Regions from separate parts of the Dongia soli genome, predicted to be linked through region 3. Evidence: predicted binding sites of a transcription regulator. Region 3 holds the regulator's gene; each other region holds the start of a gene.
The links. The regulator LexA, encoded in region 3, represses DNA repair genes until DNA is damaged. The targets are predictions, from matches to a motif close to ATGTTCTANTTTGGTTC.

Region 1: a site for LexA is predicted at 5,382-5,398, ahead of recA (recombinase RecA). Genes of this name have one in related genera too.
Region 2: a site for LexA is predicted at 9,179-9,195, ahead of SMD27_RS05780 (SDH family Clp fold serine proteinase). Genes of this name have one in related genera too.

The regions. Positions count from the first base shown of each region.
Region 1 covers NZ_JAXCLW010000002.1:196,510-207,310, reverse strand. Annotated here, with positions in the region: gene SMD27_RS07520 (PrsW family glutamic-type intramembrane protease) at 1-924, opposite strand, end outside; gene alaS (alanine--tRNA ligase) at 1,052-3,724, opposite strand; gene recA (recombinase RecA) at 4,177-5,253, opposite strand; gene SMD27_RS07505 (hybrid sensor histidine kinase/response regulator) at 5,443-7,704, opposite strand; gene SMD27_RS07500 (urea carboxylase-associated family protein) at 8,208-8,810, opposite strand; gene SMD27_RS07495 (isocitrate lyase/PEP mutase family protein) at 8,967-9,791, shown strand; gene SMD27_RS07490 (NAD(P)/FAD-dependent oxidoreductase) at 9,800-10,801, opposite strand, start outside.
Region 2 covers NZ_JAXCLW010000001.1:1,247,881-1,258,681, reverse strand. Annotated here, with positions in the region: gene SMD27_RS05825 (stimulus-sensing domain-containing protein) at 1-1,524, opposite strand, end outside; gene SMD27_RS05820 (response regulator transcription factor) at 1,645-2,343, opposite strand; gene SMD27_RS05815 (GlxA family transcriptional regulator) at 2,502-3,455, opposite strand; gene SMD27_RS05810 (SDR family NAD(P)-dependent oxidoreductase) at 3,574-4,383, shown strand; gene SMD27_RS05805 (pyridoxamine 5'-phosphate oxidase family protein) at 4,508-4,987, shown strand; gene SMD27_RS05800 (DUF2182 domain-containing protein) at 4,995-5,861, opposite strand; gene SMD27_RS05795 (DUF1326 domain-containing protein) at 5,877-6,512, opposite strand; gene SMD27_RS05790 (LysE family translocator) at 6,660-7,313, opposite strand; gene SMD27_RS05785 (DUF3126 family protein) at 7,398-7,646, opposite strand; gene SMD27_RS05780 (SDH family Clp fold serine proteinase) at 7,909-9,015, opposite strand; gene SMD27_RS05775 (helix-turn-helix domain-containing protein) at 9,220-9,594, shown strand; gene SMD27_RS05770 (ImmA/IrrE family metallo-endopeptidase) at 9,591-10,133, shown strand; gene SMD27_RS05765 (DNA adenine methylase) at 10,550-10,801, opposite strand, start outside.
Region 3 covers NZ_JAXCLW010000002.1:609,900-620,700, forward strand. Annotated here, with positions in the region: gene SMD27_RS09320 (ComEC/Rec2 family competence protein) at 1-1,828, shown strand, start outside; gene lexA (transcriptional repressor LexA) at 1,882-2,616, opposite strand; gene SMD27_RS09330 (molybdopterin molybdotransferase MoeA) at 2,759-3,973, opposite strand; gene moaC (cyclic pyranopterin monophosphate synthase MoaC) at 3,973-4,449, opposite strand; gene trpC (indole-3-glycerol phosphate synthase TrpC) at 4,474-5,292, opposite strand; gene trpD (anthranilate phosphoribosyltransferase) at 5,289-6,323, opposite strand; gene SMD27_RS09350 (anthranilate synthase component II) at 6,328-6,957, opposite strand; gene SMD27_RS09355 (hypothetical protein) at 7,142-8,662, shown strand; gene SMD27_RS09360 (divergent polysaccharide deacetylase family protein) at 8,749-10,086, shown strand; gene SMD27_RS09365 (tripartite tricarboxylate transporter permease) at 10,102-10,801, opposite strand, start outside.

The DNA of each region.
Region 1 (10,801 bases), 410 kb from region 3:
TGGCGCCAAAGCAGTCTCGAAAGTCTCGCTGGCGGTGAGCTTCGCCGGCACGATGAATAACAGCGCGGCAAGAATGATCATCGCCAAGCCCGCATATTGCCAACGGCGCGATGCGATGGTCCCTTCGGTCGTTCGCTGCAAGGCGGTCCGAAGGCCCCATAAGCCGAAGATCACCAGCACGACCGTGCTGATCATCCACACCACTGCCGGCACAGCGATACTGCGTGGGTCGATTGTTTCCAGCCCACTCGTCACATCACCATCGGTCGCACCGTCGCCCTGGAAAATCAGGTTCAGCAGACTGCCATCGAAGGCGGCGTGCAGAATGACAGCGGCGATATAGGCTGCCGCCAGCCACAGCCATCGGTTCCCCCTGGCTGGCCAGAGAGACAGCAGGAAATAACCCGCGACCATTGCCAATAAACTATGCAGCAAGGCTCCCAGCGCGCCCCGCAGTAAAGCGAAAGCGAGAAGGCTGCGGCTTAACTCCGCTTGATCGCCGAGGACATAGACATAAATGCAGCTTTCGATCAGGGCAAAGCCCAGCGCCGCCGATAAAAGAAGCTGGAACCCGTCTGACGGATGCCGGAGGCGTGACGTACCGCATTTAAGCAAGAGCGCAACGATACCAATTTTCAGAGCCTCTTCGGGCAAGGCCGCATAGATGAAAGCCAGCGAGAGAGACGCCTGGAGATCGTGTGCCGCTTGCAGGTCCCGCTGCAAGGCCGATGTCAGATTGGTCCCGAGCCCGGTCGTGGCAAAGAGCGCCACGCCGGCAAGGACGAAGGCGATATTGGCAGCGAAAGCCAATAGAGCGAGACGGCCGCTGACGGGATATGGAAACAGGCGGCGGAACAGCAATACGTAAAGACCGGATATGAAGATCACGACAGCGAAAGGCAACCACATCTGGTGAGCGATCATCTGCGTGACTATCCCTACGGCTAGTGCCGCTGCTCGACAAGGAAATCCCCTCTCCGATCAGCCTGACATGGCAGGCGCCGAAGAGGGGATGAAATCATCTTCAACCGTTATGCGCGACGACCTGAAATCAGGCAGCCTGGGCGGTCCCGCCGATCGCCTTTTCGATAGCTGACAAGGCGTCCTCGGCTTTGCTGGCATCCGGGCCGCCGGCCTGGGCCATGTCGGGACGGCCACCACCGCCTTGTCCGCCCAAAGCCGCGCTACCCGTCTTGACCAGATCCACGGCGCTCACCTTGCCGGTCAAATCCGACGTGACGCCGACCACGATCGACGCTTTCCCAGCATCATCGGAGATCAGCACGACCACGCCGGAGCCGATCTGCTTCTTCAACTCGTCAGCCATACCTTTCAGCTCTTTTGCTGGCACGTCCTTCAGGACACGGGCGGCAAAGGCGACACCATTGACATCCTTGGTCCCGGTCGATGCGTTCCCCCCACCGGCACCGGCAATGGCAGCCGCCTTGCGCGCTTCGGTCAGGTCGCGTTCCAGCTTTTTCTTTTCCTCGACCAGCGAAACGATACGGCTGGCAAGATCACCAGGAAGTGTCTTCAACGCCGCCGCCGCTTCATTGAGCTGCCGCTGCTGTTCGGCCACATAGGCTTCGGCCGCCGCACCCGTCATCGCCTCGATACGCCGCACGCCCGAAGCCACGGCGCCTTCGCTGACGATCTTGAAGAGGCCGATATCGCCGGTCCGGCGGACATGCGTGCCGCCACAAAGTTCGGTCGAGAAGTTCTTTGCTTCATCCTCATGTCGGCCGCCCATGGAGACGACCCGCACTTCCTCGCCGTATTTTTCGCCAAACAACGCCAAGGCACCGGCTTCGATCGCCGCATCCGGCGTCATCAGATGGGTCTCGACCGGCGCGTTCTTGCGGATACGATCATTGACCTCCTGTTCCACGGCGGCGATGTCTTCGCTGCTCAGCGCGCGTGGATGGCTGAAGTCGAAACGCAGCCGATCGGGCGCGACCAGCGAGCCCTTCTGCGTCACATGCGCGCCGAGACGCCGGCGCAAGGCTTCATGCAGCAGATGGGTCGCCGAATGATGCGCCCGCAACGCCGCTCGCCGCTTGCCATCGACTTTGAACTCGGCCGCTTCCCCGCGCGATACCGTCCCTCTGGTGACCTTGCCGAAATGCACCAGCATGTCGCCGAGCTTTTTCAGCGTATCGCCGACGGCAATTTCACCGCCCCCCGCCGTGACGATCGTGCCGGTATCACCCATCTGGCCACCGGATTCACCGTAGAACGGTGTCTGGTTGGCAATCAGCGCAATCTCATCACCGGCCGAAGCCTTTTCGATTTCCTGGCCGTTCTTCAACATGCCGATGATCTGCCCTTCAGCGCGTTCCGTGGCATAGCCGAGGAAATCGCTGGCGCCGAGCTTTTCGCGCAGATTGAACCAGACCGCCTCGGTTGCCGCTTCGCCCGAACCCGACCAGGCTTTGCGGGCGGTTTCGCGCTGGCGTTCCATGGCCGCATCGAAGCCTGCCTTGTCGACGCTGCGGTCCTGACCGCGCAGAATGTCTTCCGTCAGATCGAGCGGGAAGCCGAACGTGTCATACAGCTTGAAGGCACCATCGCCCGACAGCTTCTGTCCCTGGCCCAGCTTCGACGTCTCGTCGTCGAGCAGGCGGAGGCCGCGATCCAGCATTTGTTTGAAGCGGCTTTCTTCGAGCTTGAAGGTTTCGGTGATCACCGCTTCGGCGCGGATCAGTTCCGGATAGGCCTGCCCCATCTGGGCGATCAGTGCCGGCACCAGACGCCACATCAGCGGCTCCTGGCAACCGAGCTTGTGGGCATGGCGCATCGCCCGGCGCATGATCCTGCGCAGCACATAGCCGCGGCCTTCATTGGCCGGCAGGACGCCGTCCGCCACCAGGAAGCTGCAGGAGCGCAAATGATCGGCGATGACCCGATGTGATACCTTTAAAGGACCGTCCGGATCGGTGCCCGATGCCGCCGCCGAAGCCTCGATCAAGGCCCGCATCAAATCGATATCGTAATTGTCGTGCTTGCCCTGCAGCACTGCGGCCAAGCGTTCCAGCCCCATGCCAGTATCGATCGAGGGGCGCGGCAGGTTGACCCGCTCATCCTTGGTCAATTGTTCGAACTGCATGAAGACCAGGTTCCAGATCTCGATGAACCGGTCGCCGTCTTCATCCGGACTGCCCGGCGGGCCGCCGGGAATCGAGGACCCGTGGTCATAGAAAATTTCCGAACACGGACCGCAGGGGCCGGTATCGCCCATCGCCCAGAAATTATCCGAGGTCGGAATGCGGATGATGCGGTCGTCCGACAGGCCGGCAATCTTCTGCCAGAGGCCGAAGGCTTCGTCGTCCTGGTGATAGACCGTGACCAGCAGCTTGTCCTTGGAAAGGCCGAATTCCTTGGTGATCAGGCGCCAGGCCAGATCGATCGCCCGCTCTTTGAAATAATCGCCGAAGGAAAAATTCCCCAGCATTTCAAAGAAGGTATGATGCCGCGCCGTATAGCCCACATTTTCCAGGTCGTTATGCTTGCCGCCGGCGCGGACGCATTTCTGTGCTGTCGCGGCCCGCACGTAATCCCGCTTCTCGGCCCCGGTAAAGACGTTCTTGAACTGGACCATGCCGGCATTGGTGAACATCAATGTCGGGTCATTTCGAGGCACCAGCGGACTGGACGGCACAATTTCGTGCCCCTCCTTCCGGAAGTAATCCAGGAATGTGCGGCGGATATCATTCGCGGTCTGCATTATCGGTCGATCCAGCAATCGTCGGTCTGAGGTGATGGTTCAATCGGCCCGGAGAGCCATATTCCTGTGTAGATATCGGGTTGCGAGCAAGCCGGGTCCAGGCCCTGACATATATCCCTGGCTATCCAGACCTATATGCAGAGGGTCGCCTGTCTTGCGGCGCAAAAAGTGACTATTTCTGTTTTTCCGCGTCGCGACAAGGAGATTGAGGGAAACCGGGCAAATTTCGCGCGCCCCCCTCTCTCCGATAGTACTGTTCGAAGGCTGTAACCGGCGACCGGACCGGCAAAGGGCGCTCACTCACAACCGGAGCCGCGGAACCGCTCAAGGATGCAGATAAGCTTGGGGCGTGGCACGGTTACCCGTATCCACGCCCCCGGAGAGAACTGATATGGCGAGGTGGTCGCCCCTCGGCGAACCGCCTCATTCAGCCGCTTGAGCGGCGAAACTCGTTATTCCTCGTCCTCGCTGCCGCTGTTGCCAGCCTTATCCAGCATGGCGCCGGCGACCAAGCCGGCATTCTGCCGGATCTTCGCCTCGATTTCGGCGGCTATCTGCGGATTGTCGCGGAGGAACGCCTTGGCATTCTCACGGCCTTGGCCGATACGCTGGCCGCTATAGGAGAACCAGGCACCCGATTTCTCGACCACATTGGCGGCAACACCAAGATCGATCAACTCACCGGTCTTCGAAATGCCTTCGCCATACATGATGTCGAATTCGACCACGCGGAACGGCGGCGCCACCTTGTTTTTCACCACCTTGACCCGGGTCTGGTTGCCGACCACAGTTTCCTTGTCCTTGATGGCGCCGATACGGCGGATATCGAGGCGAACCGAGGCATAGAATTTCAATGCATTACCGCCGGTCGTGGTTTCCGGATTACCGAACATCACGCCGATCTTCATGCGGATCTGGTTGATGAAGATCACCATGCAGCGCGAACGCGAAATCGAGCCGGTCAGCTTGCGCAAAGCCTGGCTCATCAACCGCGCCTGCAGGCCCACATGGGAATCACCCATCTCGCCTTCCAATTCCGCGCGCGGCACCAGGGCCGCCACGGAATCGATCACGAGCACGTCGATGGCGCCAGACCGGACCAGGGTATCGGCAATTTCCAGCGCCTGTTCGCCGGCATCGGGCTGCGAGATCAGCAGATCATCGACATTGACGCCGAGCTTGGCGGCATAGGCCGGATCGAGCGCGTGTTCGGCATCGACGAAGGCGCAAGCCCCGCCAACTTTCTGCGCTTCAGCAACCACCTGCAAGGCAAGGGTCGTCTTACCGGAGCTTTCCGGACCATATACTTCGATGATACGGCCGCGCGGCAGGCCGCCGATCCCCAGGGCGATGTCGAGGCCCAGCGAACCGGTGGAAACCGCTTCCGTCTCGACGGCATTCTCGCGCTGGCCCAAGCGCATGATCGAGCCTTTACCGAAGGCGCGTTCAATCTGCGCCAGAGCTGCGTCTAAAGCCTTATTCTTGTCCATTCCATCCCTGTCGGCGATACGAACCACATTCTGCGACATAGCGCCCTCCACTTAGACCACAGCGTTTCGGCCCTGACAACGATTGCCCGCTGGTATCGGCCGGCAGGCCTTCAAAGCTGATCGATGGCGCCCATAGTACACACTTTGTTCTCACCGTAAAGCGAAAAGATCAAAACCGGAACATATGGCATATTTCCCTTGTGAAACAAGGCGGTACAGGACGAACCACTATCCTTGGTCGAGAACTTCCTTCACCTTGGCGGCGAGCTGCTTCAAGGTAAAGGGCTTCAGGAGGAAATGAGCCTCCTCGCCGGCATCGACTCGTCGGCGGAAAGCGTCTTCGGCATAGCCCGAAATGAAGATCACCGGCATATTCGACCGGCGTGCCCGCACCTCTTTGATCAGCTCCGGCCCATCCATGCGCGGCATCACCACATCGCTGATGATGAGATTCACCTCCTCAAGATGCTCATTAAGGATTTCCAGGGCCGCCTCGCCGCTCCGGGCCTCCAGCACCTGATATCCCTTATTGCGCAGGGCCCGGGCGCTGAACAGGCGAACCGCATCCTCGTCCTCGACCAGCAGAATGGTGCCGATGCCGGTGAGATCGCGCGGCGCTTCCTCGCTCGCATCTATCTTGGCATCACCTCCGGCCGCAGCCATATGCTGCGGCAAATAGATCCGGAAAGCGGCCCCCGCGCCCGGCCAACTATCGACAAAAACGAAACCGCCGGTTTGCCGGACGATGCCATAGACGGTCGAGAGGCCGAGACCGGTGCCTGATCCAACAGCCTTCGTGGAGAAGAAGGGTTCGAAGATGCGGTCGATGATTTCGGCCGGAATGCCGGTGCCGCTGTCTTTCATTTCGATCAGCACATAATTACCGACCGGCATCACTTCGGCGCCGCGTTGCAGCGGTTCTGCTGTGGTGATGTTCTCCGTGCGGATGGTGAGATTGCCGCCATTGGGCATTGCGTCGCGCGCATTGACGGCCAGGTTGATGATGACCTGTTCGAGCTGCCCTTGATCGACGCGAACCGGCCGCAGGTCACGGCCATGCACCATATTGAGTTCGATGTTCTCGCCGATCAGCCGGCGCAACAGATGCGAGAGCTCCGCCAGGACATCGGTGATGGAGAGAACCCGCGGCTGCAATGTCTGCTGCCGGGAGAATGCCAGGAGCTGTCGGACTAGATTGGCGGCGCGATTGGCATTCTGCTTGATTTGCATGATATCAGCGAAGGATTGATCGCCAGCGCGGTGGCGCAGCAGAAGCAGGTCACAGAAGCCGATCATCGCCGTGAGCAGATTGTTGAAGTCATGGGCGATACCGCCGGCCAGCAGGCCGACAGCCTGCATCTTCTGCGACTGTGCAAACTGCACTTCAAGGCGTTTCTGTTCCGTTGCATCGATGAAATGCGCGATGATGCCCAGCGACTTGCCTTCCTTGTCGTCTCGTCGAGAGGCGAAAATGGTGACGCTGTGCTGCGCCTGCCCCGCGAGACGCACCGTCAGCGGCGTCAGCGGACGGCTGTTATCGAGCACCGCGCTGAAGTGCTCTGTCACCGCGCCGCGATCGTCAGGATGAACCAGCTCGATCATCGGCGCGTCGCGCCAATTGCCGGCATCGGCCAATTGTTGGAAGGCGCGATTTGCCTGCTCGATCCGCCCAGCCGTATCGATCAGCGCAATACCGGTCGGTGCCTCTTCAAAGAAGCGCTGGAAGTATTGTTCCGAAACCTGCAGGGCCCGTTCCAGTTCCTGTTCCCGTGACAGGTCATGCACGACCGAACGGGTACGGATTGCCGTTCGCTTGCCGCCCGCTTGAACGGCTGCAACGGCATGACGGATATAGGCCTGCATCACTTGCCCGTTGGGGCGACGCAGCATCACCTCGCCGGAACGTGCGGCCGGATCGGCAAAAGGGCTGTAGGATGGCGTGCCCGGCGGCAACGCGCCGACGACGAGATCGTGCAGTTTCACGGTGAAAACGCCGTTCTCGTCGCTTGGCAAGTCGAGCCAGTTTTCCAGGGTCTCATTGACGAACTGGAATGCGCCGTTTTCATCGACGGAGTAGAAGCCGATCGGTGCATGCTCGACCAGATCGGCAAATTTTTCGTGGTCCGAGCGGATATATTCCTCAATTTGCCGCCGCTCGGTGACGATATCGAGGCTCCAGAGAACGAAGCCGCTGAAGCCATGAAGCTGACAGGCCGAGACGTCGAGAATTTCGCGGTCGCCGAACTGCATGATGACATCGATATCGGCCCTTCCCTGCCCGGTCTGTTCCAGGCTGAGCGTCAGTTGCTGGAGCTTACGAGCGGCGTCGGAACCAGCAGCGATCAGGCTGCTCAGCGTGCTGATCAGCGGCACGTCGATTGTTGGAAAAATCCTGCTATAGGCAGCGTTGGTAAACCGAACCCGGCCGCTGGAATCGACCAATTGGCGCGCTCGTTTTGTCACATCAAGACTATCGCGCAACAGCGCCATCTGACGTCTTGTGCGCCAGATACTGACCAGAAGTGCGAGAACGATTAGCGCTGCTACAGCCAGAGCAATCTGGAGATAACTGAAACCGAAAAGGCCTGCCGGGATGGGCGCGGTTTGCAACGGAACGGTCAATGGTGTCGCGGGCGGGATGGTCGTTGTCGGCTCTTGCGCCGAGGCCTCTTTGCAAACCAAGGACAGCAGTGGGATGACCAAGCCTGGCCTAACAACTGCAGAAAGGGCAGAGAATGACCGTGCACAATACCTGGCTGCGCCATCAGCCAGCCGAAACGCCATTTTAGGGAGTCTCGCCGCTCCCAGATCAGCCGTTTTTACAGCTTGACTGCCCATCCCTGTGCTCTGCCCCCAACTGCCGAGTCGCAACCGGCGGCGGAGTTTAACGCAACTAAGGCTCAACCCCAACTCAACAGGCACGAACCCTGCGCTAAATCCCGCCGATCGCCACCCTTTCGCAGGTTTTCGCGGCGCCACTGTCGCTCAGGAGACTATTGCACGTCCAGAAGCAGTTCGGTGACACCTTGGGCGGAGTTGATCGGCCAGCCTTCAACTGGCAAATCGAAAGGGCATGAGGAGATGACGCAGATCACATCCATCAATGCCTCCATCTCGACAAAGGCGCCGGGCGCCACCGGATTGGGCGGAGAAACCAGTCGTGACTGCGCGTCGATTTGAGTATTGGTGAAGAAATTGACCGGCTGCGGAATGACGGAAACCTCATATCCTTCTCGGCGCATGGCGCTCTGCAGATTGTCCGAGCAGCTTGCATGTGGATGATGATGGCCGAAGAATTCGTAACGGAACTGGTCGCAGGCGGCGATCATCATGTCGTGAACGCCATTTGCGCCGTCCTTGACGAAACGCAGCATCGGCCGCCGGAAACGTGACAGGAAGACATCGCCCTCTCGCGGCTTAATGCAGAAACTCGTGACCCAAGTATGTGGACAGGATAGCCATTCACCGACATTCTCAGCATTGAAAGCGAAAAAGTCGGCCGCCTGAGCTCCCTTCGGGGTGGTGATACGTAGCTTCTGCCCTTTGGCAACCCGCACGGCGCGCCCCTGAGACGCCGGCACAGTAATTGTCGTCATCTATTGCTCCCAGATTATTTTCATTCTGCTACACTACCTGCGATCGTGAGACTGCAAGCGCCTGAAATGTCGAGCACGTTATGTTAACTGCCCCTCTTTGGCTAGACCGCCCTGACCGATACCGCCCCATTCCGCAGAATAACAGAGGAACGGACGATGACCGCACAAGCCAGCAAGGCCGCTGCTTTCAAGACGCTGCATGAACAGTCCAGTGCATTCATCATACCCAATGCCTGGGATGCGGGTAGCGCCCGAGTCCTAGCGCATTTCGGATATCTCGCCCTCGCGACCACCAGCGCCGGCGCTGCCTTCACGCTGGGGCAGCCCGATGGATCGATGACGCGCGAGCAATCGCTGGAAAATGCCCGAGCTATCGTCGCCGCGAGCGATCTGCCGGTCAGCGCCGATCTGGAGAACTGCTTCGGCGACGCACCTGACGTCTGTGCCGAAACCATTCGCCTTGCGGCCGGCGTCGGCCTGGTCGGCGGGTCGATTGAGGATGCGACAGGCCGGCCCGAAGAGCCAATTTATCCTCTCGACATCGCCTTGGACCGCGTGAAAGCAGCAGTGGTAGCGGCACGCTCCCTGTCATTTTCCTTCACGTTGACAGCGCGTGCGGAAAATTATCTGCATGGTCGCCCCGATCTCGCCGATACGATCCGCCGGTTGCACGCTTTCGCCGAAGCCGGTGCCGATGTGCTCTACGCGCCCGGGCTCAAGACCGCGGAGGACATCAAGGCGGTCGTTAAGGCCGTCGCCCCGAAACCCGTCAATGTGGTCATGGGTTTGGTCGGCGCGGCTTTCAGCCATGAGGAATTGTCCGGCTTCGGCGTGAAGCGGATCAGCGTTGGCGGTTCACTCGCACGCACGGCCTATGGAGCCTTGTTTCATGCCGCCGAGGAGATGCGTACGGCCGGCACTTTCTCCTTTGCTGAACATGCCGTGCCGCATGCAAAAATGAACAACTTGTTCAAAGGCTGACCGCTTTCCTAGGCTGCATCGAGCCGGTCCAATAGCAGATAGAACCGGCTCAGGGCGAAGATCCCTGCCTGCCGCAAACCATGCAAATGGAAAGGCGCAGGCGCCGTAACGGGAAACGGAACGGATGCCGGCTCGGCGCCGGCGGCGAGATCGCCAAGCACTTGCCCCATCACAGTGCCGACCGCGACCCCCCGACCGTTGCAGCCGATCGCCGTATAGAGCTTCGGCGCCAGAATGTGGAGATGGGGGAAGCGATCCTTGGTGATGGCGACACGGCCACTCCAGACGAAATTGAGCTCGCTCATATCCAGCTGTGGAAACAGGCGGTTGGCCAATCGCTGGATGCTGCCGGCATCGCTGAATTGCGGATCATCATCCACCGGAGACCGGCCGCCGATGACGAAGCGGCCGGTGTGGTCTCGGCGATAATAGACCAGCAGGCGCCTTGTATCGGTGACGCCCTGGTTTCCCGGCAGGATCGTCTTGCTCAAATTCGCCTTCAGAGGCTTGGTCGCGATCTGGAAACTGGTGACTGGCACAATAGTGCGGGAAAGCCCCGGCCAGAGCTGGTCGGTATGGGCATTGGTGGCGAGCACGACCTTATCCGCTCTGATCTGAAATCTGCCTGCCGACACTGTCCAGCCATCGGTCGTTTCGACCAGCCGCGTTGCCGATGTCTGACAATAGATGGCGCCGCCCTTGGCTAGCACAGCCTGCGCGAGGCCTCGGCAATAGCTGAGCGGCTGTAGGACCCCGCCGCGCCGGTCGAGCCAGCCGCCGGCATAGGTATCTGGAGCGCAGCCGACCAGCTCGCTGATCTGCGCGGCCGTCAGCAAGGTTCCACCGGCACCATGTGCCTGCCACTGGCGATGGCGTGGCTCGACCAAATTATGCAGTGGCTTCGTGCCATGAGCCGCATAGATCCATCCGGATCGCTCCGCATGGCAGTCGATCCCATAGGTCTCGACACGTTCGAAGACCTGATCGGCCGCCGCACCGAAAGCGGCAAT
Region 2 (10,801 bases), on a different contig from region 3:
ACGCGACATTTCGGCGTCAACGCGAGAGGCGTCGGAGATGTCGCTGATCAACCGGTTCAATCGCTGCACGTCATCCAGAATGATGCTCATCAGCTTCTTCTGCTGCAACGGATCCTCAACCCGCGCCACCGTCTCCACGGCGGATCGCAGCGACGTAAGGGGGTTCTTGATTTCATGAGCGACATCGGCAGCGAAACGTTCGATCGCATCCATGCGATTCCAGACGGCGCGCGTCATGTCCCGCAGCGAGCCGGAGAGATCGCCAATTTCGTCACGGCGGCGCGTGAGATCGGGAATGGTGATTTTGCGCCCTTTGGCCCGGCGCACCCGGTCCGCCGCATCGGCGAGGCGATGGATCGGCAGGGCGATGGTGCTTGAGAGATAGAAGGACAAGAGTACCGTGACAGTGAGCGCAACACCGAACACGCCGAGAATGGTGAGCCGCGTATCGCGCAAAGTGTTCTCGATGCTCTCCCCGCTCTTGGTCAGGAACAGCGCGCCGAGAACCTGCCGATATCGCTGCACCGGAACCGCAACGCTAAGCACCAGCGAACCGTTGCCGGCATCGCGGATAAAGGTGCCGATCTCGCCGCTGAGCGCCTTCTGCACTTCGGGATAATCGCCCGCCGTCTGGATGGCGGATTCGCTGTAGGGCGGGAGACGCGTACCATTGGGCAACAATGCCAAGGCCCAGTTATAGGCCTGGATGACGGCCTGCCAGAGGAAACCGTGATCGGGTTCCGGGGGTGGCAGCGGTTGAATTTCGACCACGCCGCCCGGACCGGAGAGGAGGAAACTATCGGCAAGCAAGGCACCATCGGGCGCAAACAACCGGGCGCGCGTTTTCGAGACATCGACCAAACGGCGCACCGTCTGGCGTGTCGTCTCCGGCACCAGGCGCTCGTCACCCAAAGGACCAGTGGCAACGCCGCTCGCCGCCAGCGCGCCGGAGAAGAGCTTACCTTCGGTCTGCAGCAATTCCAGTTCGGATTGGATCAGGCTGCTGCGATAAGAATCGAGATAGAGCAGACCGATAATCGGAATGGCCAAAGCCAGCATATTGACGGCGAGGATTCTGCGCGTCAGCGGAGATTGCCATAACGGGCGATGGCTGGCGCTCGGCCGGGTCTTGTCACGCCGCATTTTCTGCGCTTCGTCGCCGGCGGAATCACGGTCAACTTCCTCCCTGCCGCGTCCGGGCCTTTCGGGGCGCGGCAGATCGGAGCGCAGCATCTCTGCTGGAGATGCTTCCGGGTGGGACACATCCCGGCGGTCGCGTAAAGGCACGACCTTGGTGACATTCGTATAATCTGCAGCAAGAGGTTTGCGGCCACCGACCAGGACGGGCTCTCGCCGTCCTTGATCCTTTCCGTCCTGGTTAGCCCTTGCTGGAGGTGTCTGCGTGACCTCGTCCGCTGCTTTCCACCAACTAAACCAGCGGAAGCGTCGCCTGGCTTGCTTGCTGCTGGCATCGGCCAGGGTGGAGGGAACGCCGGGCATGCCGAGACTGACGCGGCGATTCACGCCGGGGCCTACCCCGTCGCGCGACGTCCTGTTGCCAGACGGCCGTGAACGATTTTCCGGCGACAGATCGTCTGGCGCGAAATCCGTCATGGCCGCAATGGCCCGCTATCGGCCGCCTCGCTAAGCATCCTTGTAGCGATAGCCAACGCCATAGAGCGTTTCGATCTGATTGAAGCTGTCATCGACCGCCTTGAACTTCTTGCGCAGCCGCTTGATATGGCTGTCGATCGTCCGGTCGTCGACATAGATATTCTCGCCATAAGCGGCATCCATCAACTGGTCGCGGCTTTTCACATGTCCCGGCCGCTGCGCGAGCGCCTTCAGCAGCAGAAACTCCGTCACCGTCAATTCTACCGGCACGTTCTGCCAGGTGCAGAGATGGCGGGTCGGATCGAGCATCAGACTTCCACGGATCAGCGCCGCTTCGCCGGGCTTCTCGCCCACACCGCCGCGACTGAGTTCGCGGCGCAGCAGGGTGCGAATGCGTTCGATCAGCAGACGCTGCGAAAAGGGCTTCTTGATGTAATCGTCCGCACCCATGCGCAGGCCCATCAATTCATCCACCTCGTCGTCTTTCGAGGTCAGGAAAATGACGGGAACGTCGCTGCTGCGCCGGAGCTTTTCCAAAAGCTCCATGCCATCCATGCGCGGCATCTTGATGTCGAGAACGGCGAGATCGACCGGCTGGCTGGACAGCGCCCGCAGCGCCTCCGCCCCGTCGGTATAGGTTCGCACGGCGAATCCCTCGGCCTCCAATGTCATCGACACTGAGGTGAGGATATTGCGATCGTCATCGACAAGCGCAATGGTCTGCGGCATTGGCGCATACTCCTTCTTGGCCCAACTGATAGCGTTTCCGCCCCGTGCTGCCAAGATCGGCCCGCAGTATGACGGAATTTGGGCGAAATTGCAGTATTTAGCGGACGACGCAGATAGGTCGCACAAGCTAACTCATTGATCAATCGACAAAAACTTCGTCAAGGCGACAATCTTGCGTTGCGCCGGACGGTTTGTGGCGGCTGACCGAAGGCGCGCAGGAAGGCCCGCCGCATGCGTTCGCGGTCGGCAAAACCGGTTTCATCGGCGATCACATCCATCGACAGGCGCCCCTGTTCCATCAGCAAGCGCGCGGTCTCGACCCGGAGATTCTCCACTGCCTTGGCCGGGGACTGACCGGTTTCAGTGCGGAAAGCGCGGCTGAACTGGCGCGGGCTGAGATGGGCGACCGCCGCCAGTTCCTCGACGCTCAGCGGCTGTTTCAGGTTTTTCTTAGCGTAATCCAAGGCCTGCTGAATGCGGTCGGATTTCGGTTCCAGCTCCAGCAAAGCGGAGAACTGCGACTGGCCGCCCGCGCGCCGATGATAGACCACCAGATTGCGGGCGACCGCGCGCGCGATGTCGGCGCCGAGATCCTTCTCGATCATCGCCAAAGCGAGATCGATGCCGGCGGTCATGCCGGCCGAGGTCCAGATCGGCCCGTCGATGATGAAAATGCGGTCTTCCTCGACCTTCAAGCGGGGAAACCGAGTTTGCAGCTCGCGGGCGAAAGCCCAATGGGTGGTCGCCCGGCGGCCATCGAGGAGGCCGGCCTCGGCCAGGGTAAAGGCGCCGATACAGGGCGCGGCGACGCGGCGGGATGTCAGCGCCGCATCCCGCACGAAATCCAGTAGACCCGGCGTCGTCGCTTCCACCTGCATGCCAGCACCGATGATGATGGTATCGAACTGCGCCTCCGTCACGGCGGTCGATCCGAAAGCCTCCGTTTCCACCGCGAAGCCGGCTGAAGACCGAATCAGGCCGCCCTGCTCCGAGAGCAGCCGCAAGTCATAGATCGCCTCCCCGACGACCACATTGGCTACCTCGAAAGCGGTCACCACGGCGAAGCCCAGCACCTGGAACTTCGGAAAAATGACGAAACCGATGACTTGCATGCTTCGACCTAACGCGAATATGTCCCAAAAGGTTGTATATATGACATTTAAGACATGGGCGATCGGGCATAGGTTATCCAGGAGCCACCTCGCTGGCTCCTTCAACCGGAGAACCTATATGACCTCGTCTTCCCAGAATGGCACTGCCCTGATCACCGGCGCTTCCAGCGGTATCGGCGCAATCTATGCCGACCGGCTGGCGCGCCGTGGCTATAACCTGATCCTGGTGGCGCGCAACCGCCCGCGCCTCGATGATCTGGCCCGCCGTCTTGCCGATGAAACCGGACGCACGATCGAAGTAATTGCCGCCGATCTCAGCGCCAAGTCTGATCTGGCGCGGGTGGAAAATGTGCTCCGCACCGATTCCAGCATCACCTTGCTGATCAACAATGCCGGCTTCGGCGCCACGGCACAGCTGCTTGATGCCGATATCGACAAAATGACCAATATGATCGACCTGAACATCACGGCACTGACCCGGCTGACCTATGCCGCAGTTCCCGGTTTCGTCGCCAGGAGCGGCGGTACAATCGTCAACATCGCCTCGGTGGTTGCCATCGCGCCCGAATTGCTGAATGGCGTTTACGGCGCTTCCAAGGCCTTCGTTCTCGCTTTCAGCCGGTCGCTGAAGCACGAGCTTGCCGATAAGAACATCCGCATCCAGGCCGTCGCACCCGGCGCCACCGCAACCGCGTTCTGGGACCTTCTCGGTGCCCCGATCGACCATTTGCCGGCTGAGATGGTGATGCGGGCGGAGGACATGGTGGACGCCGCCTTGGCCGGGCTCGATCAAGGCGAATTCATCACCATCCCAGCCCTGCCTGACAATGCCGATCTGGAGGCCTACGAGGCTGCCCGCGTAAAGCTGATGCCGAATCTGTCGCGCAGCGAACCGGCCAAGCGCTACCCAGCAGCGAAAGCAGCCTGAACGGTCACGACCCGGTAACTGGATGTCGCAAAAGCCTGGGGCGATCACGGGCTTTTGCGATATCGTCAGCGCTTCATTGTTTAAGCTTCACGTCATACCTTGAGGTTAAGCCGAAGGACTTTCGATGAGCTCCGACATTCAACCAGCAAACATCCAGGACATTCCGGGGGAGATCCGCCAATTGCTGCGCGTGGCGGAACGTGCCTATCTGGGGACGCTGACATCACGCCTCGATATCGACTTTCCTTTCGTTACCCTGGTGGTGCCGGCTCTCGGCCGGGACGGAGCGCCGCTCCTGCTGCTTTCCGACTTGTCGGACCACGCCAAGAACCTGCAGCAGAACAAGCATATTTCGCTGCTCTTCGACGGCACGCTGGACCGCGCCGAACCCTTGACCGGGCCCCGTGTCACCTTGCTTGGCACCCTCAACGTGAGCGAGGCCGGGGAAGATCGGGACGCCTATCTTGCGCAGCGCCCGGAAGCGAAGCTTTATGCCGGTTTTGGCGATTTCCGCTTCTATCGCTTTAATCTTCTGGAAGCGCTCTATGTCGCCGGCTTCGGCCGCATCCACCGACTTTCGGCAGCCGACCTGAAGGCCAATTGAGAAAACCTCAGAGCCGGGTGGCGAGGACCACGACACCGCAGAGCATCAGGACAACGCCAATTGCTTTTGCCAGGTTGCGGCCGAATGGCGCGATCTTTTCCAGCAGCACGAGGATCGTGAGGCCGGCAATCCACAGCATGTTCATGACCCCGCCGACGAAGAGCAAAGCCATCAGCGCCCAGCAGCAGCCGACGCAATAAGCGCCGTGATACATGCCGAGCTTCAATGATCCCCCGGCATCCCGGCTGAAACCGCCGTGCTGCTGAATGAATTGCAGCGGCATCCGGCATTGCGACAGGCAGGCATCCTTGAGCGATCCCCACTGAAACAAGCCGGCGGCGATCAACAGGAACCCGGCGAACAACCGGTTGCTGATCGCCATGTCGGGCGACAGAAAGGCATGTCGTTGCAGCCATCCTTGCAGCAATGTCGCAATCAGCGAGAACGCGGCCCAGACCAGCAGGTAACCCGCCGCGAACCATCCGGTCGCGGCGAAGGGCTTGCCGTGGGCGGCGGCCTTGCGGGCAACACGGGCATAAAGCAGGATCATCGGCGCGGCGGCGGGGATCATCATGCCGATCATCATCGCCACCCACATCAGGAACAGAACCGTCTGGTCGGCCAGATGTGGCGTCGCCAGCATATCCATTCCCGCCATCGCCATGCCGGACATTTTCGGGCCCGACATATCCATTCCGGGCATGCTGCTCATCGGCATATCCATGCCAGGCATGTTATCCGACGTGGCCGGGCCATGCATCTGCAGGACCAGCGAGAGGATGTAGATCCACGACAGCATGACGATGGCAGCAAGCGCAACCACGACGATCCAGCGATCGCGCCGTAGGACGTTTTCAAGCGTCAGTGTCACCATCGCAGCCTATCCCGCCTAACGCATGACGCCGCTTTGCGTCAGGTTCAAATGGGCAAAATGGCTGTGGCTATCGGCGATCGTCAATTTGATCGCGCCCTCGGTATTGGCCCAGCCGCGGCCGGTCTCCGCCCGGATGAATTCAAAGCCGTTCGGCAATTCGATCAGCGCCCGGTGCTCGGCACCGGTCACCGGATTGCGGATCGGCTCGCCGCGGGAGTCGATCACGCCGTCAACGAAAAGACGCGCCGTGCGCGCGTTTATGTCGACCGTGAATTCGATCTCCGCATCGATCGGCTCATGCACCGTCTCGAAAGTAGCAGAAAAGACCTGAAAGACCGTGGCGCCGGGTTCGGTGTCGAGGCCGGAGATGATACGCAAGAGAGCATCACGCTGCGCCGGGGTCGCGCGCCGATCGATGATCGGCTGCACCGCGCCATTGCCTTCGTGGATCGCACCGGGCCAGGAGAAGACGGCGGCAACGCGCAGGCCGTCGAGCGGTGTCGTCCCGTGAAATCCGTGATCAATCTCGAAGCCGAGAATAGCCTGGCAATTGCCATGGGTCGGCCGGCCGTTGAACTGGCAGGGACAGCCGTAGTCACAGTTGCAGTGGGCGAATTCCCGCGCCTGGATCGTCCACTTGGTGTCCGCCATGGTTCCCTCCGTCGATTGCTCGAGCGCAGTACGCTAGAAAGAAGAGCCTAGCATAGAGCACCAAGAGGAGCGCGCGGATTCACGACAAATCCAGGAATCCGTGATCTGGAGCACATCACGGCGCGTTATTTGGAATAAAATCTCAGGTTAGGAAAATGACGGATTGCTTGCGCAGCTTGCCACTCGTCGCCATGTCACCGTGAACAGCCCAGCGGCGATCAGCAGCGAGCCACCGATGCGATTGACCAGGCGCTGCACCAACGGCCGGCGAATGGTGCGCCGGGCCGCCGAGGCCATCAAACCGTAAGCGGTTGCATTGATGGTTGCGAGCATCAGGAAGGTCGCCATGAAGATCATCATCTGCGGCACGATCGGTGCATGCTGATCGATGAATTGGGGCAGAAAGGCGACGAAGAAGATGATGCTCTTCGGATTGAGGGCGGTCACAGCATAGGCATGCAGGAAGATACGCCAGGGTTGCGCCGCCGCATCGGTTGCCGCGAGGCCGCCGGCCGTGACCGGCGCCCGCCACAATTTGATACCAAGATAGATGAGATAGGCAGCGCCAACCCACTTCAACACGGTGAAGAGGGTGGCCGTTGCCATCAGGAGAACGCCGAGCCCCAGCATCGAGGCGGTCATCGAGGTGAAATCGCCGAGCGCCACGCCGCCGACCGTCGCCAGCGCCGAGCGCCGGCCATGGCCAAGGGCGTAGGAAATCACCAACAGAACCGTCGGTCCCGGAATCGCTACCAGGATCGCGGAGGCCGCGGCGAAAGCCAACCAGTGTTCGAACGACATCTCATCCTCCCCTACGTGTTTTCGCGAGTGATCCACGACACGCCGGGAAAGGCAAGATGGTTTGAACGGTTTGTGACGGATTGATTACTTCGGCTTGCGGGGTTGCTGCTGGACAGCGCTGAGCGGCGGCAGATCTTCTTCCAGGATCGACATCTGGAAGGAATAGGAGACTTCGCCCTCATCCTCATCGCGATGCAGCACGCCGATGAATTCGTCGGCGATGCGGACCTCGATCGTCGCCCCCTTCTTGACCGGCGGATCGACGAAAATCTTGGAATTGTCGAAAGTACGCCGCAGGTAATCCTGCAACCGGGCAATTTCATTGGGGGTCATGTCATCGATCCGTTGCTGTCGATCGCCGTTATCGAAATGGCAATTCTTAATGAAGAAATGGTGCCGTTGAAGGGACACAGTCGGCATCACCCAATAGCGGCGTGGTCGGTCAGGATCAAGCTTTAATAACTGGAAAGCCCACAGCGGCCGAAACCGTTACAAGCAAACAGTTATCTTATGGGGGACCGTTTCGCTAGGTTGTGGCGAAAGCGATCAGTTCGACCCGACGGGTCCCATCTTTTAGTTGGTTGCCACGAGATACTTAGGCACGCGCATGTCCGTTGGCTTTTTTGGCGACGCCTGGTCGGGTACTCGCGCGGGAGCCGGTCTTTCGTGGCTGCTTCCTTGGGTTTTCACCATTTTTCGCGCTTCCGCCATTTCTTCCCGAAACAGTTGGCGTAGCCTCTGCTCTATCTGGTCTTTCGCCATTGTCAGCCTCCTTTTCAGGTTGCGAAATAATATCCGCGAAGTCCGTAAATGACACGTCCGGGGACGTATGTCGCAATTTGCTTTTCAGGCCGCCTGCGATAACCTTTTCATCTTCATCGAGTGCCAAAACATTTTTGAAGAGGCGTTTGGCCTCCTCGGCGTCGATCACAAACCCGTGCGAAGGGTACCCGTTCACCAGAGTATCAATGGCAGAGGACTTAAGATTGTGTGAACCAAGCTTTTCGGCATACTGATGGGCAATTTTGCTGGCGCGTCTTACCTCGCCCAGCCGTACCGGGTCAATCTGCCCGGTGATCGGCGCATATAACCCAACCACGAAATCGCGAGCAATTTCCGCCGCCGTCTTCGTAGATATGTTGCCTGAGCTGTGCCCGACAAGATCAACCATGCATTGCTCAAATGCTTCAAAAGCATTGCTGGTCGCGACGGCAAGAGCCTGGAAAATGTCCAGACTGCTGCTGTTTGGCATCAACTCGTCAGGTTTAGTCAGCTGCACGTCGAGAGGACCAAGTTCACCGGTCTCCGACATAAGGAGCTCGTGGGCGCCTATAGTCATTAGTGTTCCCGCACTTTTGCAGGGACCGCAAACGGCAATTCGCACGGTGGAATATCTGGCTCGCAGCGCACGAATCATCCGGTACGCAGCGTGGGGATCCCCACCAGGCGTCGTCAAAAACAGCAAAACTCGCTTGTTTCCAGAAGATTTGCGGCACACTAGATCGACGAATTCACTGGCGTGAGTGTATTCGATAGGACCGCTATAAAGAAAAAGATCTGACTCTCGTTGCTTCACGTATTTTCGGATGACATCCGTCACATGGCTCGCGGCCATATCGCCAACTCCCCCCAACCAAGCCTGGCCATTATTCATAAAACAACCTTCGGATGCAATCCGGTGCCCTACGGGCTTCATCTGCATACGATAACATTCACCTGCGGAAAGGCCACAGGAACATGCACAGCCATCGCAGGAACCCATGCATCGGCGGTTGCTGGATTTCACCGGGTTAGGTTAATTTTTTCCTTGAAATCCTGATCTGGGTAGCATAGATTAACCCAACCTGGTTTATCTGAGCCAGAGGGAAGAAACCTAAAACAACCTTCTTCTAGGAGACTTATTATCATGTCCAAACTTACCCCCTTCGGCAAAGCGGTCAGGAAGCATCGTATCGATGCCGGCCTGCTGCTGAAGGACTTGGCAGGTCAAGTCGGCCGTTCACCGGCCTTCTTGTCCGCAGTGGAAACGGGGGAAAAAGCAATTCCAGGAGGACTAATCCATGACGTAGCAAACGCTCTCGGGCTTAACGACGCTCAACTGGAAGATCTGCGAGTTGCGGCAGAGCAATCGCAAAGGGTCTTTCAAATTCAGGTTCCTGAAGACGCTTCTCCAATGGAGCGCTCTGTGGCGGCAATGTTTGCTCGCCGATTTAACAACTTGCCCGAAGTTGACCTGAAAGCACTCCACAACATCTTGGTCAACGATAAGGATAAAAAATGAGTCACGGACCATTTCAGGCGCAGCCGACAACTAAGGCTGCGCTCGAGAATGTAGCTGGGCAATTGCGCCAAGTTCTTGGCCTAGAAAAAGTCGACTTTTTCCCGGTGGTGAAAGTCCTTGAATTTGGCCTTCCAAGTATCTTCGAAAACTTTGTATTCCGCGTGAAAGAAGGCCCGGCCATGGGAGATCAGCATGGTTTGACCTTTCCCGATGACTCCGAGATTTGGCTACGAGACGACGTGTACGAGGGGGTGACTCAGGGGAAAGGCCGTGACCGATTTACTGCTGCTCATGAAATCGGTCACCTTCTTCTCCATTCCCAGCGCTTCTTGTCCCGTCGAATGGGGGATCAGCCAATTCGGACAAACTGTGATCCAGAGTGGCAAGCAAACTGTTTTGGCGGATGCCTGCTAATGCCAGCCATTTTGGTTAAAACATGCAAGTACATCGACGAAGTAATGGATCGGTTCGGTGTATCGAGGGACGCTGCGCGCCACAGAACGAAACAGCTGAATCTCTCGATGCAGGAGGTCTTCTAAAAACGAAAGCGAACCAAGACTGCCATCTCAGTTCGCTTCCAAATAATTCCAGACTCTGCGGAAGGAAAGCGGCCTAACCGCAGGACCCTTCCCCAGTTCCTCCTAGTCTTCGCAGACTAAAGATAGGACGACTGGGCGATTTAGGGAAGAGGCAAATAGCCGCGGGAGATACGCTAATGACGTATACCCGGAAACCGGCCCCCGAAGGCTGGGATTGGGTGCATTGTCGTTACCGGCGGGTAAGGAATTCCCAGCGCGTCCTCGACGCCCATGAGTATGGGTACGAGTGCTGGTCGTTTCTTGTCCGGAGGAAGCGCAAGTAACCCGTAATTTATTGTTTAATTAACGAAACCGGCAGGGACCTGGAGGCCCTGCCGGCATACTTGCCGAGATCAAAAAACCGGCACCGATCTTGTTTAAGTCATGTCAAATAGGCGTCCGCTCGAAATCCCTCCCGACTTAGTGATGATTAGCTCGTCGGCTCTCTGCCCCACCCCGCGCTCCCTCGTCCCCATGGAATAAGTCGTCTCCACCTCGATGAAGTGAAACCCGGCGAAGCATTCGCGAACGCCGTTCGCGTCGTTGAGGGATAGCATGAACCGGCCCTGCAGCTTCCGGAGCCGGGCGGCCATGTCGTAGAAATCCGACCGCTTGAAATCCGAACCGTA
Region 3 (10,801 bases):
AGATGACGGCGCAGAGCCTTTTTCATTGCGGATCACGGTTCTGCGTCCCGTTGGCGATATCGTTCCGGGCGATTGGGTCCGGCTGCGGGCTGATTTGCGTCCACCTTCGCCGCCTCCGGCACCAGGCGCTTACGATTTCCGCCGCCAGGCATTCTTCGATGGCCTGGATGGAACCGGCTTTGCCTTCCGCGCCTTCAAGCAGGAATCTGCTGAAGGCCGACAAGCGACCAGCTTTTTTGACACCTACGACGATTGGGCGGATACGCTGCGCCAGAGGATTGGCGATCGTATTTCCGCTGTCCTGCCGGGGCCGCCTGGTGCATTGGCGATTGCATTGGTCGTCGGTAATCAAACGGCGTTGCGCAAGGCAGATCTCGATGCGATGCGAGATTCCGGTTTGGCTCATCTGCTGTCCATTTCCGGACTGCATATCAGCCTGGCGGCCGGATTGATGTTCTTCTCCACACGGTTCCTGCTGGCGCTTTTCCCCTGGCTCGCCTTGCGAGCCCCCATCAAGAAATGGGCGGCGGTCATGGCGCTCGCGGGCGCTTTCTTTTACGCCATCCTTGCCGGGGCAACCGTGCCGACGCAGCGTTCCGTCATCATGACCGGCATCGTTTTCGGTGCCATCTTGCTGGACCGTTCGCCGATTTCCCTGCGCCTGGTTGCCTGGTCGGCGATCATGCTGTTGCTCTGGCAGCCCGAAAGCCTGATCGGCCCCAGCTTTCAGATGTCTTTCGCTGCGGTGCTGGCTCTGGTCGCTGTTTTCGATGCTCTCCGGCAACCGCTTCTGTCACTGCGCCGCCGCGTGACTGCGCCGCCGGCAGATATTGGTGGACGCGTGCTATCTTATGGTGGCCAAGGGTTATTCTGGCTCGCGACCATGGTGCTGAGTAGCCTGGCGGCGAGCCTCGCCACAGCGCCCTTCGGCCTCTATCATTTCAATCGTCTGCAGTTCTATGGCATTGCCGCTAATATGCTGGCGGTGCCAATCACCGGTTTCCTGATCATGCCGGCGGCGGTCATCGCTCTATTGCTCATGCCGTTGGGGCTAGATGGACCGGCCCTCCATGTCCTTGGCTGGGGCTGCGCGGCGGTCTTATGGGTTGCTCATACGGTGCAGGATTGGCCGCAAGCGGTCACGGCGATTCCAACCATGCCGTCATGGGGCCTCATTGCCGCGACGACCGGCTTTTTGTGGCTCTGCTTGGGCAAAGGAAAAGCACGCGCACTGGGTTTGGCCGGCTTTGCCTTGATGGTGATTTCAATCTTTATCCAACCAGTGCCGGATGTGTTTATTTCTGCATCGGGCCGGTTGCTGGCAATGCGAGGGCCCGATGGACAATTGGGCGTTTCCAGCAATCGCAGCGAAAAGCTGGTTCGCGAGACGTGGCTGCGACGTGTCGGGCAGGATAAGAGCGCAACCTTCGAAAAGTTGGCAACGACACAGAACTGGATTAGCTGCAGCTATCCTGACATGTGTGAAGGTGAGATCGCAGGGCGGCGCTTTTTCTTCGACCTGGGCCGCGTTCCAAGTCCAGTCGATTGTACCGCGGCGGATCTGATCATCGTGCCCCAGCGCTGGGTCCGCTGCCCGCCTGGGAATGCAGCAACAATAATCGACCGCCGGATCTTTCGAAGCTCCGGTGCTATGACCTTGAGGATTGAAAACGGCGCAGTTCAAATCGACAGTGTTGCCGCATCGATTGGCAAGCGCCCTTGGTCCGCTTATCAGCTAATCGGTATTGATGAAGACCAACGGTCGGCATCAGGCAGCATGGCTTCGGAGAACGAAGACCCGCCCGGTGGTGACGATGCCGGCGACTAAAGCCTGAGCCGTCGCAAACCGGCCGTCGGATGTTGCCGACGGCCCCGTTTACCTCAATAACGGCGCATCAATCCGATCAGGCGACCTTGGATACGGACGCGATCCGGGCCGAAGATGCGGGTTTTATGCGCCTGGTTGGCCGGTTCCAAGGCGATTGAATCGCCTTTGCGGCGCAGTCGCTTCAGGGTCACCTCATTATTGTCGATCAAGGCCACCACGATGGTGCCATTCTCGGCCGTCTCGCAGCGTTCGATCACCACCGTATCGCCATCTTGGATACCGGCATCAACCATTGAATCGCCTTCAACCGTAAGGGCGTAATGCTCGCCGCGACCGAGCAAAGCCGGCGGCACATCGATGCCGGCGGCATTGTCACGCAAAGCCTCGATCGGTGTACCGGCCGCGATCTTGCCATAAAGCGGCAACTGCACCGTCTGGCTGGCCGAGGCGACGACGGCGCCGGAGATCGACGGCGTGAAATCCCCATGGATGACATTCGGAGCAAAGCCGCGGCGGTCGTCCTTCACGCGCTCTTCCTTGGCCGGCTTCGCAGCGACCGGCGCCTTCCGCTGATCTTCCGCCAGCCGCATGATTTCCAGGGCGCGGGCGCGGTGTGGCAGGCGCCGGATGAAGCCGCGTTCCTCCAGTCCGGTGATCAGCCGATGCACCCCGGATTTCGACTTAAGCCCAAGCGCTTCCTTCATTTCATCGAAGGAAGGGGAGATCCCGGTATCGGCCAGCCGTTCCTGAATGAACTGCAGCAGTTCCCGCTGTTTGCGCGTCAGCATTCGAGCTCCTTTGTCGGCCCTTTAGCATGTAACTCTTGAGCGCGTCGTCCTTCGATGTCGTTTGGACTCCGAGAACAAAGCAACAACATATGGTATGTTCTAGTTTAGTTCCGGGGAAAGGTCAAGGCCGCCTTGGAGGCCTCTAAAGGCTGACGGCACCCCCGCCCAAGCGGATGATTTCGACTTCGCTACCGGTAACTGCGGCGGGAGCATGGGGCGGACGAAGGACCAACGCGTCGGCCTTGGCGAGCAGGCTGATCAGTGAACTGTCCTGAAGGTTGAAAGGCGTGGCGATCAGGCGACCATCCTCATCGCGCGTCAGGCTGGCCCGCAGATAATCCTGGCGCAGATCATTCGCCGGCAGGTCGCGGCCAAGCGCGGCATATTCGGTTGCTATCCGATCCTCCTGACCCAGCATGCGAGCGATGGCCGGGCGCACGAAAAGCAGCGCCGTCACCAGAGCCGATGTCGGATTGCCGGGCAGGCCGATGACCTTCAAATCACCGAGCCGACCGAACATCACCGGCTTGCCCGGCCGCATGGCGATTTTCCAGAAATCGAGCTGAATGCCTTTTTCCTGCAGGATCCGTTGGACCAAATCATAGTCGCCAACCGACGCACCGCCGATCGTCACCAGAAGATCGCAGCCACGCGCGCCATCGATCATGGCCGAGAGACGCTCCGGTTGATCGGGCGCATTGCCGAGATTGAGCACCTGGGCGCCACTTGCGGCTGCGAGGGCGGCGAGGGTATAGCCGTTGGACGCCACGATCTTGCCTGGCGACAAGGCCTCGCCAGGATTCACCAATTCATCGCCGGTCGAAAGAATGGCGACGCGCGGCCGCCGGGTGACGGTGAGCCACGGCCAATTCATGGCCGCCGCAAAGCCGATGTCGCGGGCGGTGAGGCAGCGTCCCGGCGACAAGCCGATATCTCCGGATTTAAAATCCAGGCCGCCTTGGCGGACATGCTGGCCATTGCGAAAACGCGGATCCGTCAGTGCAACGGTATCGCCAGCACGTATCGCGTTTTCCTGGATGACGACGCTATCGGCCCCCTCCGGCAGCATGGCGCCGGTAAAGATACGGGCCGCTTCTCCGGCTTCAATCGGCCGCTGTGGCGCATGGCCGGCCGGGATCTCCATGGTGACGCGCAAAGAAACCGACTGGGCGCCCAGATCGGTGCTGCGCACGGCATAGCCGTCCATTGCCGAAACGGCCTTGGCTGGCTGGGTTAGGCGCGCCGCCACCGGTTCGGCGAGCACGCGGCCCAGCGCATTTTCCAACCCGACCTGTTCGGTGCCGAGTGATTCGAAGGCAGAGAGAATGCGGGCCCTGGCTTCATCGACCGATAGCATCACGCGGCCTCGAAGGTGCCGGATTTCCCACCGCTTTTATGCGTGAGGCGGATATCGGTGATGGTCATGCCGCGGTCCGCCGCCTTGCACATGTCATAGACCGTCAGCGCAGCGATGGAGACCGCCGTGAGCGCTTCCATTTCGACGCCCGTGCGGCCGACCAATTTGCAGGTAGCAGTAATCTCGACTGCGTTGTTGCCCTCATCGAGCGTCAGATCGACCTTAACCGAACTCAGCGCAAGGGGATGGCACAGCGGGATAAGATCGGGTGTTCTTTTAGCACCCATGATACCGGCCAGACGTGCGACCGAGAGCACATCACCTTTCTTGACGCCGCCAGCGCGGATCAGCGCCACGGTTTCGGGCTGCATCAGAATGCGGCCCTTGGCCGTGGCGCTTCGTTCCGTCTCGGCCTTGTCGGAGACATCGACCATACGGGCCTTGCCCTCGGCATCGAAATGCGTAAAGCCGCTCATCACTTCAGTCCGGTAGATCCTGGCTCAGGCTGCACGCGGCGCATGGGTGCCGAGCAATGTCCGGGTCGCCTCGGTCACGTCGGCCTGGCGCATCAGGGATTCGCCGACCAGGAAGGCGCGTGCCCCGACCTTGGCCATGCGTTCGAGATCGGCGGTCGCATAAAGGCCGCTTTCCGCCACCAGCAAGCGATCGCCGGGCACCATGCGGGCAAGTTCCTCGGTGGTGGCCAGATCGACAGTAAGCGTTTTCAGATTGCGATTGTTGACGCCGATCAAAGGCGATTTCAGCTTCAGCGCCCGCTCCATCTCAGCGGCGTTATGAACTTCCACCAGCACATCCATCCCCAGATCGAACGCCGCGGTTTCGAGTTCCGCCGCCTGGGCATCGCTCAGGGCCGCCATGATCAGCAGGATGCAATCCGCGCCGATCGCCCGGGCTTCGGCGATCTGATAGGGGTCGAGCATGAAATCCTTGCGCAAGGCGGGCAGGGGCACCACTTTGCGGGCCGCATCTATATAGCTGTCGTCGCCCTGGAAATAAGGCTTGTCGGTCAGGATGGACAGACAGGTAGCGCCGCCAGCGAGATAAGCGAGGGCGAGCTTCGGTGGATCGAAATCCGCCCGGATGAGACCTTTCGACGGCGATGCTTTCTTGATCTCGGCGATCAAGGCGAAGGCGCCCGCCTGCGCGTTGCGGCGCAGGGCCTTGGCAAAACCCCGCGGTGGATCAAGTCGGTTGCGTTCAGCGGCTGCGGCAGTCACCGTGGCCAGCGATCGTTCCCGCCGGCAAGCTTCAATATGCTCACGTTTATCGGCACAGATTTTTGCTAAGACGTCACTCATGCTTTATCTCCGACGGTGTTCGTCACTTGGACGAGATGATCAAGCACCTTGCGTGCTTTGCCGGTATCGATGGCCTCGGCCGCCAAACGGACACCGGCAGCCAAGTCGGTTACTACGCCAGCAACGATGAGAGCTGCTGCTGCGTTCATCAGGACAATATCACGATATGGGCCGATTTTGCCATCTAACAAGGCCGTGATGGCTGCGGCATTGACGCTGGGATCGCCGCCCTTGATGTCTTCCGCTTTCGCAAGCGGTAAACCAATATCTCGGGGCGACACCTGGAAATGGCGGATGACGCCATCTTTCAATTCGCAGACTTCGGTCGGGCCGGTGACGGTGATCTCGTCCAATCCGTCGCTGCCGGTGACAATCCAGGCATGTTCGGTGCCGAGATTCTTCAGCACATGCGCGAGCGGCTCGTGCCATTGGGCGGAGAAGACACCGATCAATTGCCGGGTGACACCGGCCGGATTGGAAATGGGCCCCATCAAATTGAAGATGGTCCGGGTCCCAAGTTCGACCCGTGCCGGACCGACATGGCGCATGGCGCTGTGATGACGCTGTGCCCAGAGAAAGGTTGTGCCAACTTCCCAAAGGGCGCGTTGCACGACCGTCATGTCGGCATCGATATTGACGCCCAGCGCGGCCAAGACGTCGGCGGCGCCACTTTTCGACGAGGCGGCGCGATTGCCATGCTTGGCGACCTTCACGCCGCAAGCAGCGCAGATGAAAGCGGCCGCGGTGGAAATGTTCAACGTACCGGCGCCATCGCCGCCGGTGCCGCAGACATCGATGGTACCGGCCGGCGCCTCGATCCTTGTCATCTTGTCGCGCATCACCGTGACTGCACCGGTGATCTCATCGACGGTTTCACCACGGACGCGCAGGGCCATCAGCAGTGCACCGATCTGTGCCGGCGTCGCCTCCCCGGACATCATGATGTTGAAAGCTTCTTCGGCCTGGGCGCGGCTCAGTGACTTGCCTTGCGCGGCAATGCCGATAACGCCCTTCAAATCGGTCCCAGTCATGCGATCACGCGGCCTTGCCCGGCGATGTCGGGATCCGGGCGGGATCAATGTTCAAGCCGCAATCCTGCAAGAAATTCGCCAGCAATTTGTGGCCATGTTCCGAAGCGATGCTTTCCGGATGGAACTGGACGCCGGCCATCGGCAAGCTGCGATGCTGCAGGCCCATGATCAAGCCGTCTTCAGTTTCGGCAGTTACTTCAAGCTCTGCCGGAAAGCTGTCACGTTCCACCAGCAGCGAATGATACCGCGTTGCGGTGAAGTTATTCGGCAGATCGCGGAACACACTTTTATTGCCGTGGCGCACCGTGCTGAGCTTGCCGTGCATCGGCTTTGGTGCCCTGACCACTTTACCGCCGAAGGCTTGCCCGATCGCTTGGTGGCCGAGGCAGACGCCTAGAATCGGCGCGGTTTTCGGGCCCAAGTCTTTGGCTGAAACGATGAGATCGAGGCAGATACCGGCGCGATCCGGGTCACAGGGGCCGGGCGACAACACGATACCTTGCGGCTGCTTGCGCCACACCTCGGCGACACTGATCTGGTCATTGCGATGCACCTCGATGGTGGCACCCAACGCCCCGAGATAGTGGTAAAGGTTGTAGGTGAAGCTGTCGTAGTTGTCGATTAGGATAAACATGACGTCAAATACCGTGTCCTCCATGCCGTCGGCCCCAAGCCGCCGGTTGGGCGGAGTGTAACAGGCCGCTTATGGCAATGAAAGTGATCCGAACCGGGCAAAAAATCGCCTTTCGCGAGAGGGAGACCGATAGTCCCGCAGTTGGACCTGCCGTTCCCCTGCCTAAGCTATCACCGGATGTGACATGTCGGACGTGATGGCCAGCACACAGGCTACGGCCTCAAACCAGGGATCGCCCCTTCGCATCGAGCCGCTATCGGTCATTGCCCGATCAGGCCAGGTGGTGCAGGGACGCTCGGAGGTAGATGAGAACGCTGTTACCGGTTCGGTGCTGCCGATCTTGAAGGGGCCGGGAGACCGGGTCCTCGCCGGCAGCCGAAACGGGGCCGCGCCGCTGGAAATTTCGCCGGAAATTGACCAGCCTCAGGTAACTGACCAAGCCCAGGTATTTGTTCCAGGCCAAATACTAGCGGTGGACCATCCGGGCGATGGTCTGCCGGAGCGATTTTTCGGGCCCTTTCTGCGCTTTTGGATGCGTAAGCTCCTCATTTGCGCGGTTGCCGGCATTCTTGCGGGCTTGACCTGGATGATCATGCAGGGCCGATCAGTAACGCCTTCAGGTGTTTTCTGCCTGTTGATCGGTCTGTTGCCGCCCGGGCTGCTTTTCGTCTGGCCTAGCCAATGGTTTGTCGCTCGCCGATGGCTCAAGCAGTACGGCATGATCTGCCGCGATCCTGCCCAATTGGCGCGATTGCGTTATGCCGCCGGCTTTGTTTTCGGCCGCTCCGGCACGTTAAGCCACGGCCAGCTTAGGATCGTCAGTGTGCAGCCTGCGGGCAACATTGCGCCGGCAGATTTCGTGACGCTCGCCACCTCTGCCTATCAGACCGTGGAGGATGTCTGGGGCCGGGCAATTCTTGCTTTCGGCATCTCTCACCGCATCCGGCTGAGGCCCTCTGAAGATGTTGTCGTGGAACCGGGCGCCGGGCTATCGGCGACAGTGGATGGCCAACGGATTATCGTCGGCCGGCAGCATTGGGTGGAGCAACACGGCATCGAGACGGCATTGCTGGCCGGTGCCCTTCAGGAACATGCGCGGCTGGGGCGGCAGATGCTGATTGCCGCCGTTATCTCGCCCGAACCGACGTGTCTCGGGGTTCTCGCTCTCGCGGACCCGCCGAAACGCGGCGCAGTTGATTTGCTCCGACTGTGCAAAAGCTCGGGCATCGAGACAATCTTGATCGCTGACCCCGGAGAAAAGGCGACGACGGTTCTCTCGGGCCTGCTGGGCATCGATCGGGTCGTCAATCTATCCGCTGCCATGACCGAGCTCGACCCCAAGCGCATCGTCGCCATCGGCCGCAGTAATGATCGCAAGCTGCTTACGCGTTTTGAACGATCGATTGCCTTTGGCGACGCGGCGGTTGCGCAGAATGCGGACATTGCTTTTGGTGTACGACGTGAAGATCCGCGCCACATCCTCGATTTCATCATCTTGTCGCAGGCATTGGTGCGGCGACTGCCCTTGGCCTTGCTTGTCGTCTGGCTGACTGGCTGGCCGGTCGCAGCGACGGGGCTGGGCTTGATCCGGATGCCGCCGCAATTTATTGCCATTTGTATCGGTGCCGGTATTGTGATCGCCATTCTGCAAGCGCTGCTCTTGCGGCTACTTGGCTCCCTGGTTAATGACGAGGCCGAAGATTGAAGGTCGGTTGGAATCAGGCGGCCGATCGATAAAATCTGGCTAATGTCGGCAGCCCGGCATAGTTTCGTAATCAGGACAATTGGGACGTGGCCAAGGCAAAACGACAGACGAAAGCGCGGCGTTCGGGTAAGACGGCGCGCAAAGGCAGTCGTCGTAAGTCACGTCGTACCCCGTTTTCTTGGCCGGCGATCAAGCGCCGTCTGTGGGGATGGCTGGATCACAGTGCTTCCCGGTTTAGCCTCGGTATCGGTATAGGTCTGGCCATTGGCCTGCTTCTGGTCGTGCTGTTCGGTCACTTTGGGCACTGGCTTGGCATCCAGCGGCAGCCGGCGGATGATATTGCCGGCCTGATCAACAATTCGCCGGTGCCGCCGAGATTATCGGAAACGCCGAAGGCAAGGCCGGAACCTGAGACCCCAAAGCCGGTCACCGAAGCCGCACCGGCAGTTGAGGCGAAGCCAACCATCAATCCCACAACCTCGAATCCTCCGGTTCCAAAGGACGCGGCGCAAGGCAATCAGGCCGCTGCCGCGCCTGAGAACATGTCGGAGATCACTGAACAGGAACTGGTGCCGCAGCTGACCCGGCCGCCGGCGATCTTGAACGCGCCGCCGCCACCCACCGCTCAGCCATCGGCCGCGCCAGGACCCAAGGTCGCGCAAAAATCGACGGATACCGGCACGAAGCCAAATGACCAGCCGGCCTGGCTGCGTAACTCGGTGGCAATGCGCGCGCCGGTCAATGGACCGATGATCGCCATCGTGCTGGATGATGTCGGTGTGGCAAAGGCCCATGCCGAAATGGCCATCGATCTGCCGGCGCCGATCACCTTGTCGATGATGACCTATGCCGATGGCGTGGCCGAGATGGCGGCGGAAGCGCGGGCAAAAGGGCATGAACTGATGCTTCATGTGCCGATGCAACCGGTGAATCCGAACGTCAATCCCGGCCCACATGCCTTGTTGGTCGGCCTATCGCCGGCCGAATTGAAACAGCGGCTGGATTGGGGACTCGACCGCTTCAGTGGCTTCATCGGCATCAACAATCATATGGGCAGCCGTTTCACCCAAGACGACGCCGGCATGCGCGTCGTCATGCAGGAATTGCGGGCGCGCGGCCTGCTGTTCCTGGATTCGAAAACCATCTCCAATAGCGTCGGCGATAAGCTCGCCCGCGAAATGGGCGTGGCGCATGTCGCGCGCGATGTTTTCCTGGATGACGATATGTCGCCGGCCGCGGTGGCCAGGCAATTGGCCATCACCGAACGCGTGGCGCGCAAGCAGGGTTATGCGGTGGCGATCGGCCATCCGCATCCGGCGACACTCGCGGTTTTAAAAAAATGGCTCATCGATGCCAAACAGCGCGGCTTCGTTCTGGTGCCGCTCAGCACCATCGCTCGCCGGGAAAACGGATTGCCCGGCTGAGCAGCCGCTGATCCGTCAGTCCTCGCTGGCTGCGACCTGCGACAGGACTTCGCCTTTACCCCGCATCCGCATGATCAGCGGTACGACGAGCGCCAAGGCGGCCAGCGCCAATAGGGTGATCGAGATCGGCGAGTGAACGAGGACCGTGAGATCGCCCTGGCTGATGGCAAGAGCCCGGCGCAATTGCTGTTCGGCCAGCGGACCAAGAATGAGACCAACAACCACCGGGGCGATCGGATAGCCGAAGCGGCGCAATACATAGCCGAGCAGGCCGAAGGCGAGTAGCAATCCAAGCTCGACGACCGATGGATTGGCGCCGATCGTCCCCAGCGTCGCGAAAAGGAGAATTCCCGCATAAAGCCAATGCCGCGGGATCGACAGCAATTTCACCCACAAGCCAATCATCGGCAGATTGAGAATAAGCAGCATGAAATTGGCGACCAGAAGACTGGCGATCAATCCCCAGACCAGTTCCGGGTTGCTGGTGAAGAGCAGGGGACCCGGTTGCAGCCCGTATTGCTGAAAGCCTGCCAGCATGATTGCCGCTGTGGCGGTGGTCGGAAGACCAAGGGTCAGGAGCGGCACCAGAGTCCCCGCGGCCGAGGCATTGTTGGCTGCCTCAGGGCCAGCGACACCTTCGATCGCACCGCTACCGAATTCCTCCTTGTGCTTGGAGAAGCGCTTTTCGGTGGCGTAAGACAAGAACGTGCCGATT